3 regions of the Brachybacterium sp. AOP43-C2-M15 genome follow, and region 3 is predicted to be linked to each of the others. Evidence: riboswitches for the same ligand, from Rfam matches in the RefSeq annotation. Region 3 holds a riboswitch; each other region holds the start of a gene.

Region 1 (5,056 bases), on a different contig from region 3:
GGGAGCACGTCGATGCCCAGACGGCGCACCAGCTCGAACACCGAGCCGCGGGTCTGCGTCGAGTAGCGGCGCATGGCGACCGTGGTCAGAGCGGTGCCGGAGGCGATCAGGGCCCGCTCGAGGGCGGCGAGGTCCCGGGCTCCGCCCGTTCCCATGATCAGCCGGGAGGCGAAGGCCCGGCCGGCGACGACCAGCGGGTCGCCCGCAGGAGAGGGAGCCCCAGGAGAGGGAGCCGCGGGAGCGCGATCGGTGGTGGTCATGCTCAGCCTCCCTGGACGGCGGTGACGATCTCGCAGCGCGCACCGTCGGTGAGAGCGGTGGCGGCCCAGCGGCTGCGGGGGACGACGGCGTCGTCGACGGCGACGGCGACGCCGAGCGATCCGCCGTCGGCGGCGCGACCGTCCTCGCCGACCTCCTGGCCGACCTGATCGGCGACGAGATCGCGCACGGTCCACGCGGCGGGGACCGCGCGCTCCTCGGCGTTGACGGTGAGAGCAAGGGTGCTGGTCATCGGGCCTCCTCGAAGACAGGGGCGCCGGTCGGAGCGGCGCCGGGGGTGAAGCGGTCGGGGCGCACGGCGTGCAGGTGCTCGGCCGTGCGGGAGTCCGGGGGGACTGCGTCGATCAGATCGGCGGTGCGCTGCGCGGCCCAGGCGGCCAGCAGGATCCCGTGGCGGTGGTAGCCGGTGGAGACGATCACGTGCTCGGCTCCGGGGACCGGGCCGAGCAGCGGGAGGTCGTCGGGCGTGCCGGGGCGGTCGCGGGTGGTGACCTCGAGCAGCTCGGTCTCGCGCACGGCGGGCAGGATCTCCGCGGCGTCCTGGAGCAGCTGCAGCACCCCGCCGGCGGAGGTGCCCGCGAGGTCGTCCTCGCGGCTGGTGGCGCCGAGCACGAGGGTGCGGTCGTCGCGGGGGACGAGATAGACGGGACGGCCCCGCACGAGGGCGCGCACGGTGCGTCCGACGAGGTTCTCCTCCCCCGGCAGGAGCAGCGACTGCGGGACCCGCAGGCGCAGGATGTCGCCGTGGACGGGGCGCAGGGAGAGGTCGAGCGCGCGATGGGGTCCGTCGATCGCCGGGACGCCGAGCCCGGCGGCGAGGACCACGGCGTCGGCCTCGATCCCCGCGCAGTCGGTGACCGCGCCCCGCCGGATCTCGACGGGCGGTCCGGCTCCGGGCACGGAGCGGGCCGAGCGCGGCGCGGGGTCCGAGGGCCCCGTCGCCCCGAGGGCGTCGAGGACGCTCGCCGCGAGCCGTCGCGGGTCGACCTGGTGATCGCGCTCGAGGAGCACGCCGCCGGCGAGCCCGCGCAGCAGCGCCCCCTCCTCGCGGTGCAGCGCGGCGCCCGTGAGCTCCCGCACCTCGGCCCCGGTCGCGCGCTGGACGGCGCCCAGGGCGCGCAGGTCCGCGAGATCCGCGGCGTCCCGGCCGACGACGAGGGTGGAGGCGTCGCGGTACCCGGCGCCGGGGAGCTCCGCGGCGAGCTCGCGGTGCAGCTCCCCGGCCGCGCGCATGATGTCCCACAGCGGCCCCTGGCCGTGCTGGATCTCGGCGGCGGGGGCGAGCATCCCGGCGGCGGCGAAGCTCGCCCCCTCGGCGATCCCCTGCGAGCGCAGCTCCACCCGGTGCCCGCGGCGGCGCAGCTCGTACGCGGTGAGCAGGCCCACGATGCCCGCTCCGATGACGACGACGTGCTGCATGAGCGCTCTCCTCCTGACGACGGCATGATCCGCATCCAGTGCTGGTGGTCGGCGCTGCGCGCCCTCTCAGCCCGGCACCCCGGGCTCCCACGGAAGGTCTCGAGTCTATGCCGTCGAACGCCTCCCGCGCAGAGAGGTCACCCGGGCGCTCCCCCGCCGGTGATCAGGACGGTGGCGAGGGCGCGCAGGTCCTCGGCGTCCACGGCGCGGAACTCCAGCTGCGGGTCGTCCGCGCCGGGATCGAGGGCCTCCATCGTCAGCACCCCCTCCGGTGTCGCGTACACGCTGGCCTGCTGCACCGTCCCGTCGGCCGTGCGGACCACGGTCAGCACGGTGAGCGCGCGGGTCAGGGCGAGCTGCTGGGCGATCGCGCTGCTCGCGAGAGCGGAGGAACGCACCCGCAGCGGCTCGCCCGACCGGGTGGTCGTGCCCTCGGGGTCCAGCAGGTGCACCAGCCGGGCGACGGCCTGCTCCCGCCGCAGCGGGGTGAAGCGGTGGATGCCGAGGGGTGTCACCTCCTCCTCGAGCACCCCGTCGTCGTGCACACAGTGGTGCAGGCGCTGCACCTGGGGGCCCTGGGCGGTCTGCACGGTGCGCTCGGCGGTGAGGAAGAGGGTCGCGGTGCGCCGCAGCACCAGGCAGCCGGCGAGCTCGGGGTCCGCTCGCCACTGCGCCCGTCCGCTCTCCGGGTCGACGGTCTCGCGGACCTGACCGGCGGCGATGAGCGCCCGCAGCCCGACCCCGGCCGCGAAGCTCCGCCGGTCGGGGTGCTCGTCGAGCCAGGGCGTCGCCGTGAACTGGCGCCGCTCGTAGCCGTCGAGCGCGGCGAGCTGCTCGTCGGTGAGGGCGAGCAGCAGCTCCGCGTCGCCCTGCTCGGACCGCTGCAGCACCTCGGCCGCCGCGGAGACGTCCGACGAGGAGAAGCGGATCGGGGCCGCAGGATCGCTCGATCCCAGACCCGCCGGGAGGTCGGGGACCGCCCCCGGCGTGGTGGGGGACGGATCCTGGGTGGCGCCGACGGGCCGGTCGGCGGGGTTCTGGCTCATGATTCGACACTATCGGCCTCCGGAGGGCCGACAATGGACATGCCCCGCCGCCCCGCGTGAAGGAGAGGATCCCCGATGACCGCCCAGCTCACGCCGCTCGACCTCAACGCCGACCTCGGGGAGGGCTACGGCGCCTGGTCGATGGGGGACGACGCCGCGATGCTCGACGTGGTCACCACCGCGAACATCGCCTGCGGCGGGCACGCCGGGGACCCGGGGACCATGCGGGCGGCGACCCGTGCGGCCCGCGCCCGGGACGTCGCGATCACCGCGCACGTCGCCTATCCGGATCTGGGCGGCTTCGGCCGGCGCTTCCTCGACGTCTCTCCCGCCGACCTCACCGATCTGCTGATCGTGCAGGTGGGGGCGCTGCAGGCGATGGCCGGGGCCGAGCGGGCGCAGGTGCGCGGGGTGAAGCCGCACGGCGCCCTCTACAACGCCCTGGCCCATCACGAGGCCCAGGCGGCCGCCGTGGTGCAGGCGCTGCAGGAGCTCGGCGGCGAGCTGCCGCTGGTCGCCGCGCCCGGCGCCGTCGTGGTCGACGTCGCGCGGAGGGCCGGGATCGAGGTGGTGCTCGAAGGGTTCGCGGATCGCGCCTATCTCCCCGACGGCACCCTGACGCCGCGCGCTCTGCCCGGCGCCGTGCTCACCGATCCCGCGGCGGTCGCCGAGCAGGCCCTGTCGATCGCCACCGAGCAGCGGGTGCGCGCGGCCGACGGGAGCCGGGTCGAGCTGCCGGTCCGCTCCCTCTGCCTGCACGGCGACACCCCCGGCGCGGTGGAGCTCGCCCGGGCGGTGCGCGCCGGCCTGGAGTCGGCGGGCGTGCGGCTCGAGGCGGCGCTGTGAGCGGGAACGGCGAGGTCGCGCGGCCGACGAGCACGATCCCCGACACCCTCGACCCCCCGCTGGCCGTGCATCGCGCCGGCGAGACCGCGCTGCTGGCCGAGTACCCGGACACCGCCGCGGTGCTCGCCGTCGCGGCCGCGGTGCAGGCCCTGTCCCCGGAGCACCTGGTGGACCTGGTCCCGGCCGAGCGCACCCTGCTGCTCGCCGGCACCGCCCCGCAGGACCTGCAGGACTTCACCGCGCTGCTGCGCGAGCTGCCCGTCCCGGACCGGCAGGACTCTCCGGGCGAGGAGGTCACCGTCGACGTGGTCTACGACGGCGAGGACCTGGACGTGGTCGCCGCTCTGCTCGGGATGGGGACGGACGCGCTGATCGACGCCCATTCCGCGGCGCGCTGGACGGCGGCCTTCGGCGGCTTCGCCCCCGGCTTCGCGTATCTGCTCGCCGAGGACTCCGCGGCCCCCGTCGGCCCGCCCTGGGACGTGCCCCGCCGCGGCGAGCCGCGCACCGCCGTGCCGGCCGGCGCCGTCGGCCTCGCCTCCCGGTACTGCGGCATCTACCCTCGCCCGTCCCCCGGCGGCTGGCAGCTCATCGGCCGCAGCGACGCCGTGCTGTTCGACGTGGACCGGGAGGCCCCGGCCCTGCTCGCCCCCGGCACCCGGGTGCGCTTCGCCCCGCAGCGGCCGACGGCACGGGCCGCCGCACCCACCACCGCGCTCTCCCGCGCCGCCCGCGGCGCCGCCGCCGTGCCCGGTCGTCTGGGGCGCCGTCGGCCCCGGTCCGCGCAGCCCGTGCCCGGCAGCCCGGTGCTCGAGGTGCTCTCGCCCGGGCCCCGGTCCGTGGTGGAGGACGACGGCCGTCCCGGCCGCGCCGCCATCGGCGTGAGCCGCTCCGGCGCCTTCGACCGCGGCGCGATGCTGCGTGCGAACCTCGCCGTCGGCAATCCCGCGCGCTCCGCGGTGCTGGAGACGGCGATCGGGCCGCTGCGGCTGCGCGCCATGGCGCCGACGGTGGTCGCGGTCTCCGGTGCCCGGGCCCCGCTGGTCGTGCACCGCCACGACGAGGACGGTCGTGACCTCGAGCTCGATGCCGCCGAGGCCCGGGAGCGGCCGATCGCCCTCGATGCCGGGGATCTCCTCGACGCGGGACCGGCGACGCAGGGCCTGCACCTGGTGCTCGCGATCCGCGGCGGGATCCGCGGGGTGCGAGCGGCCGACGGGACGGGACCGGCGCCGGACGCCCGAGTCCCCGGTCCCGGCGCCGGGACCGGCTCCGCACCCGCCGACGTCGGGCCGTCGGACGGGCACCAGGGCGGGCCCGTGCTCGGCGCCCTGTCCCGCGACACCCTGGCCGCGCTCGGGCCCGCGCCGCTCCGGACCGGGGACGTGCTGCTGGCCGGCCCGAGCGACGGGCTGGACGCCGTCCCCGCCGCCGTCGCGCCCGCCGACTCCCCGGGCGACTCGGAC
Region 2 (5,056 bases), on a different contig from region 3:
CGGGACTGCGGTCGACTCTACGCAGGAGCACGGCCGACGGCGAGGACGCGGCGGAGACGCGGCTCATCGGCGCGCACGGGTGGTCTCCCGATAGCGGCTGGGCCGCATCCCGTACTCCCGGGTGAACGCGGCGCTGAGCGCGAAGGAGCTCGAGTAGCCCACCTGCCGGGCGATCGAGTCGAGGGTGTCGTCACTCAGCTCGAGACGATCCGCCGCCTGGCACAGTCGCCATCCGGAGAGATAGGAGATCGGCGGCTCGCCCATCACCTCCGCGAAGCGGCGGGCGAAGGCGGCCCGGGAGACCCCGGCCCGGCGGGCCAGGGAGGCGACGGTCCACTCCTGTGCGGGATCGGCGTGCAGGGCACCCAGCGCAGGGCCGACGACCGGATCACCGGCGGCGCCGTACCAGGCGGGGGCGGAGACCTCCGCCAGGGCGAACCAGTCCCGCAGCGCCCCGATCAGCACGAGGTCCAGCAGCCTGTCGAGAACCGCCTGCTGACCGGGCTCGTCGTTGCCGAGCTCGCTCTCGAGGAGATCCAGGGCGGTCGACCGTTGCTCCTCGCGCGGGACGACGACGGCGTTCGGCAGGGCGCTCAGCAGCCGCTCGGCGATCCGGCCGGAGGTCGGGAGCGTCCCGGTCAGCAGCACGCTCTCCGCCGCGAGCCGCTCGCGGCGGACCCGGGCGTCCAGGCCCACGCGCTCGTTCGCGAGCACGGCGCCCTCCGCGTCGAGGCAGGAGCCCTCGGCCGTCACGACGCAGGTGGGCTCCGCCGCGCCGTCGAGGTCACTGCTCAGGAGGATCGGCCCGCGGCCGGTGAGGATCGCCAGGTCCCGTGCTCCCAGGGGCTCGGCGTCCCGTCCCTGCTGGTGGAGCCAGCCGCTCCCGCGGAGCAGGGTGGCGACGGTGATCGAGGATCCGGTCTCGACCCGGACGCTCCAGTGCTCGGTGAGCAGGCTGCGGTCGATCAGGGCGCCCGAGGAGCGGAGGTTGCCGAGCACTTCGGTGAGGATCTCCATCCCTCCAGCGTAGACGCTGGCATATGGATCTCAGCGTTCAGAGCATTCTCCGTCTCTCTCGGGGTGCGGTGGACTGGGTCATGACCGACGGAGCGACACTGCGCTCCGCACCGACCGCCCCACCTGGAGGTCCCTCGTGACCGTCGACCATCCCCCGCTCCCGGGCTCCGCCCTGTGGGTGCTCGCCCACCCGCGACAGCAGTCGCTGAGCGGCCACCTGTTCCGCGCCGGCACCCGGGCCCTGTCCCAGGGCCACGACGTGATGACCTCGGACCTGTACGCCCAGGGATTCGATCCCGTGCTCGGCGACCGCGACCTCGGAGAGCCCGCCGACCGACCGGGCAATCTGGCCGCGCTCGCCGGTGAGGCCTACACCCGGGGGCTGACCGCGACGGACGTCCGGGCCGAGCAGGAGAAGCTCGCGAAGGCCGAGCTGCTCGTGCTCCAGTTCCCCCTGTGGTGGTACGGCCCCCCGGCGATCCTCAAAGGCTGGCTCGATCGCGTGCTGACCGACAGCTTCGCCTACGACAGCGAGCTCGACCCCGAGCTCGGGATGCCGCGGCGGTACGGGGACGGCGGTCTCACCCGACGTCGGGCGCTCATCGTGGTCACCGCCGGGGACGACGAGCGCACGATCGGGCCGCGCGGGGTCAGCGGCGACCTGGATTCGCTGCTGTTCCCCCTGACCCACGGCGCCCTCTGGTACGTCGGCATCGACGTGCTGGACCTGCACGTCGTCCACGACGCCGACGGACTGGACGAAGTGGACGGCGAGCGCGAGACCCGGCGCCTGGTGGACCGATTGGCCGGGATCGACAGCGAGCCGAGCCGCCCCTATCGACGCCTGCGCGACGGGGACTACCCCGCGGAGCTGCGCGCCCTGGATCCGCGGATCGCCACCGGTCGCACGGATCTCGGCATCCATCGCCGCGACGCCGGGGTCGACCTCGGCGCCGTGGTCTGAGTGAGCCGTGGTCTGAGCGATCCGTGGTCCGAGCGATCCGTGGTCCGAGCGATCCGCCGCGTCCCGGCCAGGGGTCCTCTCCCCGTGACCGGCCGGGCATCTGCTACCGTCGTCGCCGATCCCTCGGGTGCCCGTCGCAGCGGGCTGAGATCGAACTGTCGCGGTTCGAGCACCGACCGAACCTGCCCCGGGTCATGCCGGCGAAGGAAGAAGGAGAGCGAGACGATGTCCGCACGCCCTGAGAACTACCCCACCCACAGCCTCGGCCACCTCGAGGACCCCGCCCACGGCATCCGGGTGCCCGTCACCCGGATCGCCCAGGACGATTCCCCCGCCGGTGTGCCGAACCCGCCGCTGGAGGTGTACCGCACCGCCGGGCCCGGCTGCGAGCCCGAGGTGGGCCTGGCCCCGATGCGCTCCGCATGGATCGACGGCCGAGAGGACGTCGAGACCTACAGCGGCCGCGGCCGCACCCTCGTCGACGACGGACGCAGCGCCGTGCGCCGCGGCGAGGCGAGCGCGGAGTGGCGCGGCGCGAGCCGACCCCCGCTGCGCTCCCTCCCGGGGCGCCGCGTCACCCAGATGCACTACGCCCGTCGCGGCGAGATCACCCCGGAGATGCGCTACGTGGCGCTGCGGGAGGACTGCGACGTGGAGCTGGTGCGCAGCGAGGTGGCGGCCGGCCGCGCGATCATCCCCGCGAACGTGAACCATCCCGAGGCGGAACCGATGATCATCGGCCGCGCCTTCCTGGTGAAGGTCAACGCCAACATCGGCAACTCGGCGGTGACCTCCTCGATCGCCGAGGAGGTCTCCAAGCTCGAATGGGCCACTCGCTGGGGCGCGGACACCGTCATGGACCTGTCCACCGGGGACGACATCCACACCACCCGCGAGTGGATCCTGCGCAACTCCCCGGTGCCGATCGGGACCGTCCCGATCTACCAGGCCCTCGAGAAGGTCGACGGGGATGCGAACGCGCTGACCTGGGAGATCTTCCGCGACACGGTGATCGAGCAGTGCGAGCAGGGCGTGGACTACATGACGATCCACGCCGGGGTCCTGCTGCGCTACGTGCCGCTGACCGCGAACCGGGTCACCGGGATCGTCTCCCGCGGCGGCTCGATCCTGGCGGGCTGGTGCCTGGCCCACCACCGGGAGAACTTCCTGTACGAGCACTACGACGAGCTGTGCGAGATCTTCGCCCGCTACGACGTGTCCTTCTCGCTGGGCGACGGGCTGCGCCCGGGGTGCCTGGCGGACGCGAACGACGCCGCCCAGTTCGCCGAGCTCGACACCCTCGCGGAGCTGACCCGCCGCGCCTGGGAGCACGACGTGCAGGTGATGGTCGAGGGCCCCGGGCACGTGCCGCTGCACCTGGTGCGCGAGAACGTGGAGCGCCAGCAGGAGCTGTGCGACGGCGCGCCCTTCTACACGCTCGGCCCCCTGGTCACGGACATCGCCCCTGCCTACGACCACATCACCTCCGCGATCGGCGCCACCGAGATCGCGCGCCACGGCACCGCGATGCTCTGCTACGTCACCCCGAAGGAGCACCTGGGGCTGCCGGACCGCGACGACGTGAAGACGGGCGTGATCACCTACAAGATCGCCGCCCACGCGGCCGACGTCGCCAAGGGTCATCCGGGCGCCTCCGCCCGGGACGATGCCCTGTCGAAGGCGCGCTTCGAGTTCCGGTGGCGGGACCAGTTCGGGCTGTCCCTGGACCCGCAGCTGGCCGAGGAGTACCACGACGAGACCCTGCCGGCGGAGCCCGCGAAGACGGCGCACTTCTGCTCCATGTGCGGTCCGAAGTTCTGCTCGATGCGGATCTCGCAGGACATCCGCGACACCTACGGCGACGCCTCCGCCCAGGAGCGGATCGCCCGGGAGGGCATGGCCGCGAAATCCCGGGAGTTCCGCGAGCAGGGCGGCACGGTGTACCTGCCGACGCCGACGGTGGCGGGCGGCACCATGGGCAGCGCCGGGGGCGGCACCGCGGGCAGCGCGGAGGACAGAGCCGTCGGCGCGGCCGCCGGCTCGACGGGCGGCGCCGCGGACTCCTCAGGTCGCTGAGCGCCCCAGCTTCTCGACCAGCGCCGTGATCCGGCGCGCGCGGGTGGCCTCGTTCGGAGCGCTGAGGACCGGGTGCAGCGCGGAGTACCGCGCGGTGTCGGCGAGCCGGGCGAAGGCCACCTCCGCGGGAGGCGCCGCGGCGAGGGCGCGGACCAGGTCCTCGGGCGCCTCGGCCGTCGCCGGGCCGGGGTAGGCGCGCTCCCAGCGGCCGTCGGCCCGCGCGAGGTCCACCTCGGCGAGACCGCGCTCGCGCATCCTCCCGTCGGCGACCAGGCGGGCGACGATCTCGACGTTGCGCTGCGACCAGATCGAACGGGGCCGGCGCGGCGTGAAGCGCTGCCGGAAGGCGTGCTCGTCATGGCCGCGGCGCTGGCCGTCGATCCAGCCGCTGCACAGCGCCTCCTCGAGGGCCTCCTGATAGGTGAGCGCGGTCGGGGCGTCCTTCCCCTTCTTCGCCATCAGGAGCCACACCCCGTCGGAGCTGTCCTCGTGCTCCTCGAGCCAGGCGCGCCAGGCGGGCGGGTCGGGGATCACCAGGGGCGGTGGAAGCTCGGCGGCGCTCATGCTCGCCAGTCTGCCCGGAGGTGCGGACAGGGGCTGTCCGCGGAGGTCGTCGATGCCGGTCAGGCCCGGACCGGCTCCGTCACGATCTGGCCGTTGTCGAAGTACTCCAGCATCTCGGCCCGCAGCAGCGGGACCTGGACGGGCATGCCGCCGCTGCGGATGGACTCCGCACCGCAGACTCCGGTCGCCACGGCTTCGCGCGCCGCGACCACGGACACGTCGGTCGCACCGCCCTCCCGCGCGAAGCGCAGGAACTCCGCGACCAGTGCCGGGTCCGCACCGCCGTGCCCGCCCTCGGCCCGGGCGACCACCTCGACCGCGTCGGGCCGGCCGGGCCCGGAGCGGCGCGACTCCCAGATGTGGATCTGCGATCCGGCGCCGTCGCCCATGTTCTCGATCCGGCCGGCGTCCCCGATCACCGTGTAGTTGCGCCAG
Region 3 (5,056 bases):
CGGGCCCGTCTCGCCGGCGAGCCCGTCGCGCACCTGCGCCTCTTCGAGGAGGCCGACGGCACGGTGCGGATCGGTCGGGTCGCCGTGCGCTCCGATCGTCGACGTGAGGGCGCGGGGCGCCGGCTCATGCTCGCCGCGCTCGCGCACGCCCAGGAGCTCTCCCCGGGGGCGGAGGTGCACATCGATGCGCAGGCGTATCTCGAGCCGTGGTACGCCTCGATGGGCTTCGAGACCGTCAGCGAGGTGTTCTGGGAGGCCGGCATCGAGCACGTGGCGATGGTGCTGCGACCGTCCCGCGCCCGAGCGGCTCAGGCCTGACGCGCCTCGATCAGCGCGAGGATCTCCGCACGCTCGAAGTAGCGCGCGGTCTCCCGGGCGCTCGGCGCGCCGAGGTCCGGGTCCGCCCCGGCCTCCAGCAGCACGGAGGCGACGTCGGCGAAGCCCTTGAAGGCGACGCCGGCGAGCGGGGTCTGCCCGCGATCGTTCATGAGGTCGACGTCGGCGCCGCGAGCGGCGAGCTCGCGCACCAGGTCGGCGTGGCCGTGGTAGGCGGCGAGCATGAGCGGGGAGCTGCCTGCCCCGTCGCGCAGGTTCGCCGGGGCGCCCTGGTCCAGCAGCGGCAGCAGCGCGGCGGCGTCGCCCTGGCGGGCGGCGTCCAGCATCGAGCCGGCGAGGGCGAGGACGGCCTCGTCCTCGGAGGCGTCGGAGGGCTCTGTGGGGTCAGCGGTGTCGTTCACCGGGCCAGGATACGAGACCCGGGCCGGGCGCTCGTGCCGCAGCGCTCGTGCCACAGCGCTCATGCCACGGCGAGCCCGGCGAGCGCGGGCCAGAGGAGCAGGACCAGCGCGATCCCCAGCCCCCACAGGTCCGCCCGGCGGAACCGGCTGGGCTCGGCCCAGGTGCGTCCCGCGGCGGTCGCGAAGCCGCGCGAGTCCATGGCGAGCGCCTGCTGCTCCGCACCGCGCAGGGTGTCCACCAGCAGGGCGAGGGTGGCGCCGGCGAGCAGGCGCGGGGAGCGGGCGGTGCCCAGGCCGCGACGGATCCGGGTGCGCAGGATCGTCTCCCATTGACGGCCCAGGTGACCCACCCGCACCAGCGCCACCACGGAGGCGGCGACCGGGCGCGCCGGCAGCCGCAGTCGCTGCCCGAGGGCGTCCCCGAGCGGCGTCGCCTCGACGCTGCCGAGCGCGAGCACCCCCGGGGCGACGAACGCGGTGATGCGGGAGGCCTCCTTGAGCCCCACCAGCCAGGCCTCGCCGGAGAGGGAGGGCGCGTCGCCGAGCAGGGCGGTGGTCCAGGCCAGTCCCGCGGCGGAGAGCAGGATCGGCACCAGGCGCAGCAGCGCGCCGCGCGGCGTGCGCACCGCGAGCGGGGCCAGCAGCAGCGTCGGCGCCAGCGCGAGCAGTCCGCCCTGCCAGGACTCGACGGCGAAGGAGCCGATCGCGGCGAGGATCCCGATCAGGCAGCGGGTCAGCGGGTTCAGGGCGTCGGCGGGGATCCTGCGACGTGGCGGGGGAGGAGGGCCGGCGGGGTCCGGGGCCGGCAGCTCGGTGCGGTGGTCGGCGATCCCGATCAGCTCGGGATCATGGGTGGCGACGAGGACCGCGCAGCCGCGGGAGGACGCCTCGGCGAGCAGGTCGACCACCGCGCCGCGGCGGCGGGCGTCCAGGCCGACGGTGGGCTCGTCCAGGACCAGCAGCGCGGGGGACTGGGCCAGGGCCGCGGCGATCGCGAGCCGACGCTGCTCCCCGCCCGAGAGGCGGTGCGGAGGTGCGCCGCGCAGGGCCGCGAGACCGGCCCGCTCGAGCAGCTCCTCCGCGAGTCGGGGATCCTCGGCCCACGGGGAGGCGAGCATCTCCTCGCCCGCGGTCCCGGCGACGAAGGAGTGCTCGGGGTCCTGGGGGACGAACGCGATCCGAGCGGGCTCCGGCCGGGTGACGGTGCCGGTGGCCGGCTCGCCCGGGTCGAGCAGGGTGCGCAGCAGCGTCGTCTTCCCGGCGCCGCTGGGGCCGGTGAGCACGGTGAGCCGCCCGGTCCGCGCCTCGAGGTCCAGGGGCTCGCGCAGCCCGCGTCCCGGCACGGTGACGCCCTCGAGGGAGGCGAGGACCGGGGCCCCCGCCGCCCGTCCCCGCTCCGGTCCCGCCGTCGGCGGCCCCGCGCCCAGCGGCCCCGCACCCCGAGGCCCAGCCCCCAGCACCCCCGCCTGCCGCAGCAGCGTCTCCTGCTCGTGCAGGACGGTCCCCGGCGCGCCGTCGGCGAGCACCTCCGCCTGCGCGCCGAGCACCACCAGCCGGTCCATGTGGGGGATCCAGGGCTCCAGGCGGTGCTCGGCGACCACCAGGGTGGAGCCCGACCGAGCGCAGGCGGACAGCACCGCCTCGCGCACCAGCGCGGCGGTGTCGGCATCGAGCATGCTGGTGGGCTCGTCGAGCAGCAGCAGCTCGGGGTCCAGGGCGAGCGCGCCGGCCAGCGCGACTCGCTGCTGCTGGCCCCCGGAGGCGTCCAGCGGTGCGCGGGAGGGATCGATCCGCACCTGCGCCGCGTCGAGGGCCGCCTCCGCCCGGGCGCGGATCTCGGGGCGCTCCAGGCCGGCGTTCTCGGGTCCGAAGGCGGTGTCCCTCGCGATGGTCGCGGCGACCAGGGCGTGCGCGGGGTTCTGCAGCAGCAGTCCGCGCTCGCCGGGCCGCTGCGGCGGCGGGAGCAGGCCCGCGCCCTCGCCGTCCTCCTCGTCGAGCAGGCCGGCCAGGGCGCGCAGCACGGTCGACTTGCCGCTGCCGCTGGCCCCGGCGAGCAGCACCCGCTGGCCGTGCGGGATCTCGAGGTCGAGGCCCGCGATGGTCGGCTCGCGGCGCGAGAGGGGGCGCCACCGCAGGCCGTCCAGGCGCAGACCCGCGGCGGTCGGGGCGCTCGGCGGGGTGATCCTCTTCCCTCCGCTCAGACGGCCGCGGCCCGGGAGTGCTCCCGGCCGGCGGCGAGGGAGTCCACCGCCCCGGTGGCGACCAGGGCGCGGGTGGCCGCCCAGCCCAGCACGCCGCACAGCAGCACCCCGGAGAGCACGAAGAAGCCGAGCATGGCGCCGGAGAAGGCCCAGCTCATCTCCTGGTAGTAGGCGAACTTCTCCCAGCCCCATTCGAGCAGCGCGGCGAGCACGCCGCCCAGCACGGCCACCGGCAGGGTGAAGCGGCGGTAGCGGGTGAGCAGGAAGGCGAGCTCCACGCCGCCGCCCTGCATCAGCCCGGAGATCGCGGTGCCCCAGCCCCACTGGCTGCCCAGCAGCATCGAGAGCACCGCGGCGATCATCTCCGCGAGCAGGGCGGCGCCGGGCTTGCGCACGATGAGGGCGGCGAGCATCGCCGGCAGGAACCAGATCCCTGCCAGCAGCCCCTCGGCGGGCTTGAAGGCCGCGGTGAGCGGGCCGATCAGCGTGTACAGCTGGCCGTAGCCCAGGAACGCGACGCCGAAGGCCGCTCCGATCAGGACGGTCACCAGCAGGTCCACGGTGCGATAGCGGGTCATCACTTCTCCTCCCATGAGTGGAAGGGGCGTGCGCCACCGGTGGTGCCGCGCGGATATCCCGACTCCCTACGCCGGTGCGAGCCGGATCAGGTTCGAGGGTCTGCGCTCGTGTGCGCACTCTCAGCACCCGGAGGTGCTCCCCTGTCAGTGGATGACGATCGCCCAGTCTAGCGTGCCCGGACGAGGGACGGCGCCGCGCTCAGCGGCGCGCCCGGATCGCCTGGTCCACCGCCTCCGCGGTCGCCTGCGGATCCTCGGGGGAGAGGATGTAGTGCGGGGCGTCGCGGCCGATGATCTCGACCAGCGTACCGGGGCGGGTGACCAGCATCCGGTAGGGCTGCTGGGTCCCGGCGACGGTGAAGATCTTCCGGCGGCCGACGGGGGTGAGCTCCTCGGGCCGCGACGTGATCGCCTTCCCTCGCCGCCAGCCGTAGCCGCCGAGGGTCACGCCCACCGTCGAGGACGGCATCTCGCGCAGCTGCACGGTGCGGAAGTTCTCGACCGGCCACGGCCGGCGCGGCAGGAATCCGCCGAGGCTCACCGTGATCCCGTGCTCGTCGACGATGAAGCGGGTGGCCTGGCCCATCCAGGTCCACAGCGACAGGGCGAGGAAGAGCACCACCACCAGCAGCACCACCGGCGTCGAGGAGCGCTGGGCCATGAGCACGGCGAGCACCGCGCCGCACAGGAGCGTCACCCCGATGCGGGTCCAGCCGACGGAGGTGGGCCGGGTGCGGCCCACGTAGAACGGCGGGTCCGGTCTCACCAGATCGCCACCCGCTCCTCGGGGGCGCGGTACATGGCATCGCCCTCGGTCACGTCGAAGGCGGTGTGGAACTCCTCGAGGTGGCCCACCACGGAGTTGCAGCGGAACTCCATCGGGGCGTGGGGGTCCACGGCCAGGCGTCGGATCGCCTCCTGGGTGCGGTTCCGGCCCCGCCACACGGTCGCCCAGGACCAGAAGACGCGCTGCAGGCCGTCGAGGCCGTCGAGCTCGGCGGCGACCTCCTCGGCGTCCCTGCGGGACAGATACGCCTTGACCGCGATCGAGAGCCCGCCCAGGTCGCCGATGTTCTCGCCGATGGTCAGAGCCCCGTTGACGCGATGAGTGTCGTCGAGCTCGCGCGGGGACAGCTCGGAGTACTGGGCGATGAGCTGCGCCGCCCGGCCGTCGAAGGCCTCCCGGTCCTCCGGCGTCCACCAGGAGATCAGGTTGCCGTCGCCGTCGTACTTGGAGCCCTGGTCGTCGAAGCCGTGCCCCACCTCGTGGCCGATGACGGCGCCGATCCCGCCGAAGTTCACGGCGTCGTCCGCCTCGGCGTCGAAGAACGGGGGCTGCAGGATCGCGGCCGGGAAGACGATCTCGTTGCGGCCAGGGTTGTAGTAGGCGTTGACCGTCTGCGGGGTCATGTGCCACTCGGTCTCGTCGATCGGGCCGCCCACCTTCGCGTACTCGTAGGCCGCGTCGAAGCGGCGCGAGGCGCGGGCGGTGGCGACGAGGTCGCCGGGCACGATCTCCAGTCCGTCGTACTCCCGCCAC

The links. Region 3 has a riboswitch for thiamine pyrophosphate ahead of ACT3SP_RS06150 (ECF transporter S component). Riboswitches for the same ligand answer to the same signal wherever they lie in the genome.
Region 1: it holds a riboswitch for thiamine pyrophosphate, as region 3 does, so the genes downstream of both, thiO (glycine oxidase ThiO) here and ACT3SP_RS06150 (ECF transporter S component) in region 3, are expected to answer to the same signal.
Region 2: it holds a riboswitch for thiamine pyrophosphate, as region 3 does, so the genes downstream of both, thiC (phosphomethylpyrimidine synthase ThiC) here and ACT3SP_RS06150 (ECF transporter S component) in region 3, are expected to answer to the same signal.

The regions. Positions count from the first base shown of each region.
Region 1 is NZ_JBQSWB010000001.1:56,419-61,474, forward strand. It holds gene ACT3SP_RS00195 (thiazole synthase) at 1-260, opposite strand, end outside; gene thiS (sulfur carrier protein ThiS) at 263-511, opposite strand; gene thiO (glycine oxidase ThiO) at 508-1,698, opposite strand; TPP riboswitch at 1,693-1,799, opposite strand; gene ACT3SP_RS00210 (hypothetical protein) at 1,836-2,744, opposite strand; gene ACT3SP_RS00215 (LamB/YcsF family protein) at 2,820-3,590, shown strand; gene ACT3SP_RS00220 (carboxyltransferase domain-containing protein) at 3,587-5,056, shown strand, end outside.
Region 2 is NZ_JBQSWB010000007.1:228,867-233,922, reverse strand. It holds gene ACT3SP_RS09910 (cupin domain-containing protein) at 64-1,017, opposite strand; gene ACT3SP_RS09905 (NAD(P)H-dependent oxidoreductase) at 1,154-1,981, shown strand; TPP riboswitch at 2,097-2,207, shown strand; gene thiC (phosphomethylpyrimidine synthase ThiC) at 2,207-4,057, shown strand; gene ACT3SP_RS09895 (YdeI/OmpD-associated family protein) at 4,046-4,621, opposite strand; gene ACT3SP_RS09890 (Gfo/Idh/MocA family protein) at 4,681-5,056, opposite strand, start outside.
Region 3 is NZ_JBQSWB010000004.1:195,984-201,039, reverse strand. It holds gene ACT3SP_RS06165 (GNAT family N-acetyltransferase) at 1-318, shown strand, start outside; gene ACT3SP_RS06160 (ankyrin repeat domain-containing protein) at 309-737, opposite strand; gene ACT3SP_RS06155 (ATP-binding cassette domain-containing protein) at 797-2,836, opposite strand; gene ACT3SP_RS06150 (ECF transporter S component) at 2,935-3,516, opposite strand; TPP riboswitch at 3,563-3,669, opposite strand; gene ACT3SP_RS06145 (hypothetical protein) at 3,716-4,282, opposite strand; gene ACT3SP_RS06140 (M13 family metallopeptidase) at 4,279-5,056, opposite strand, start outside.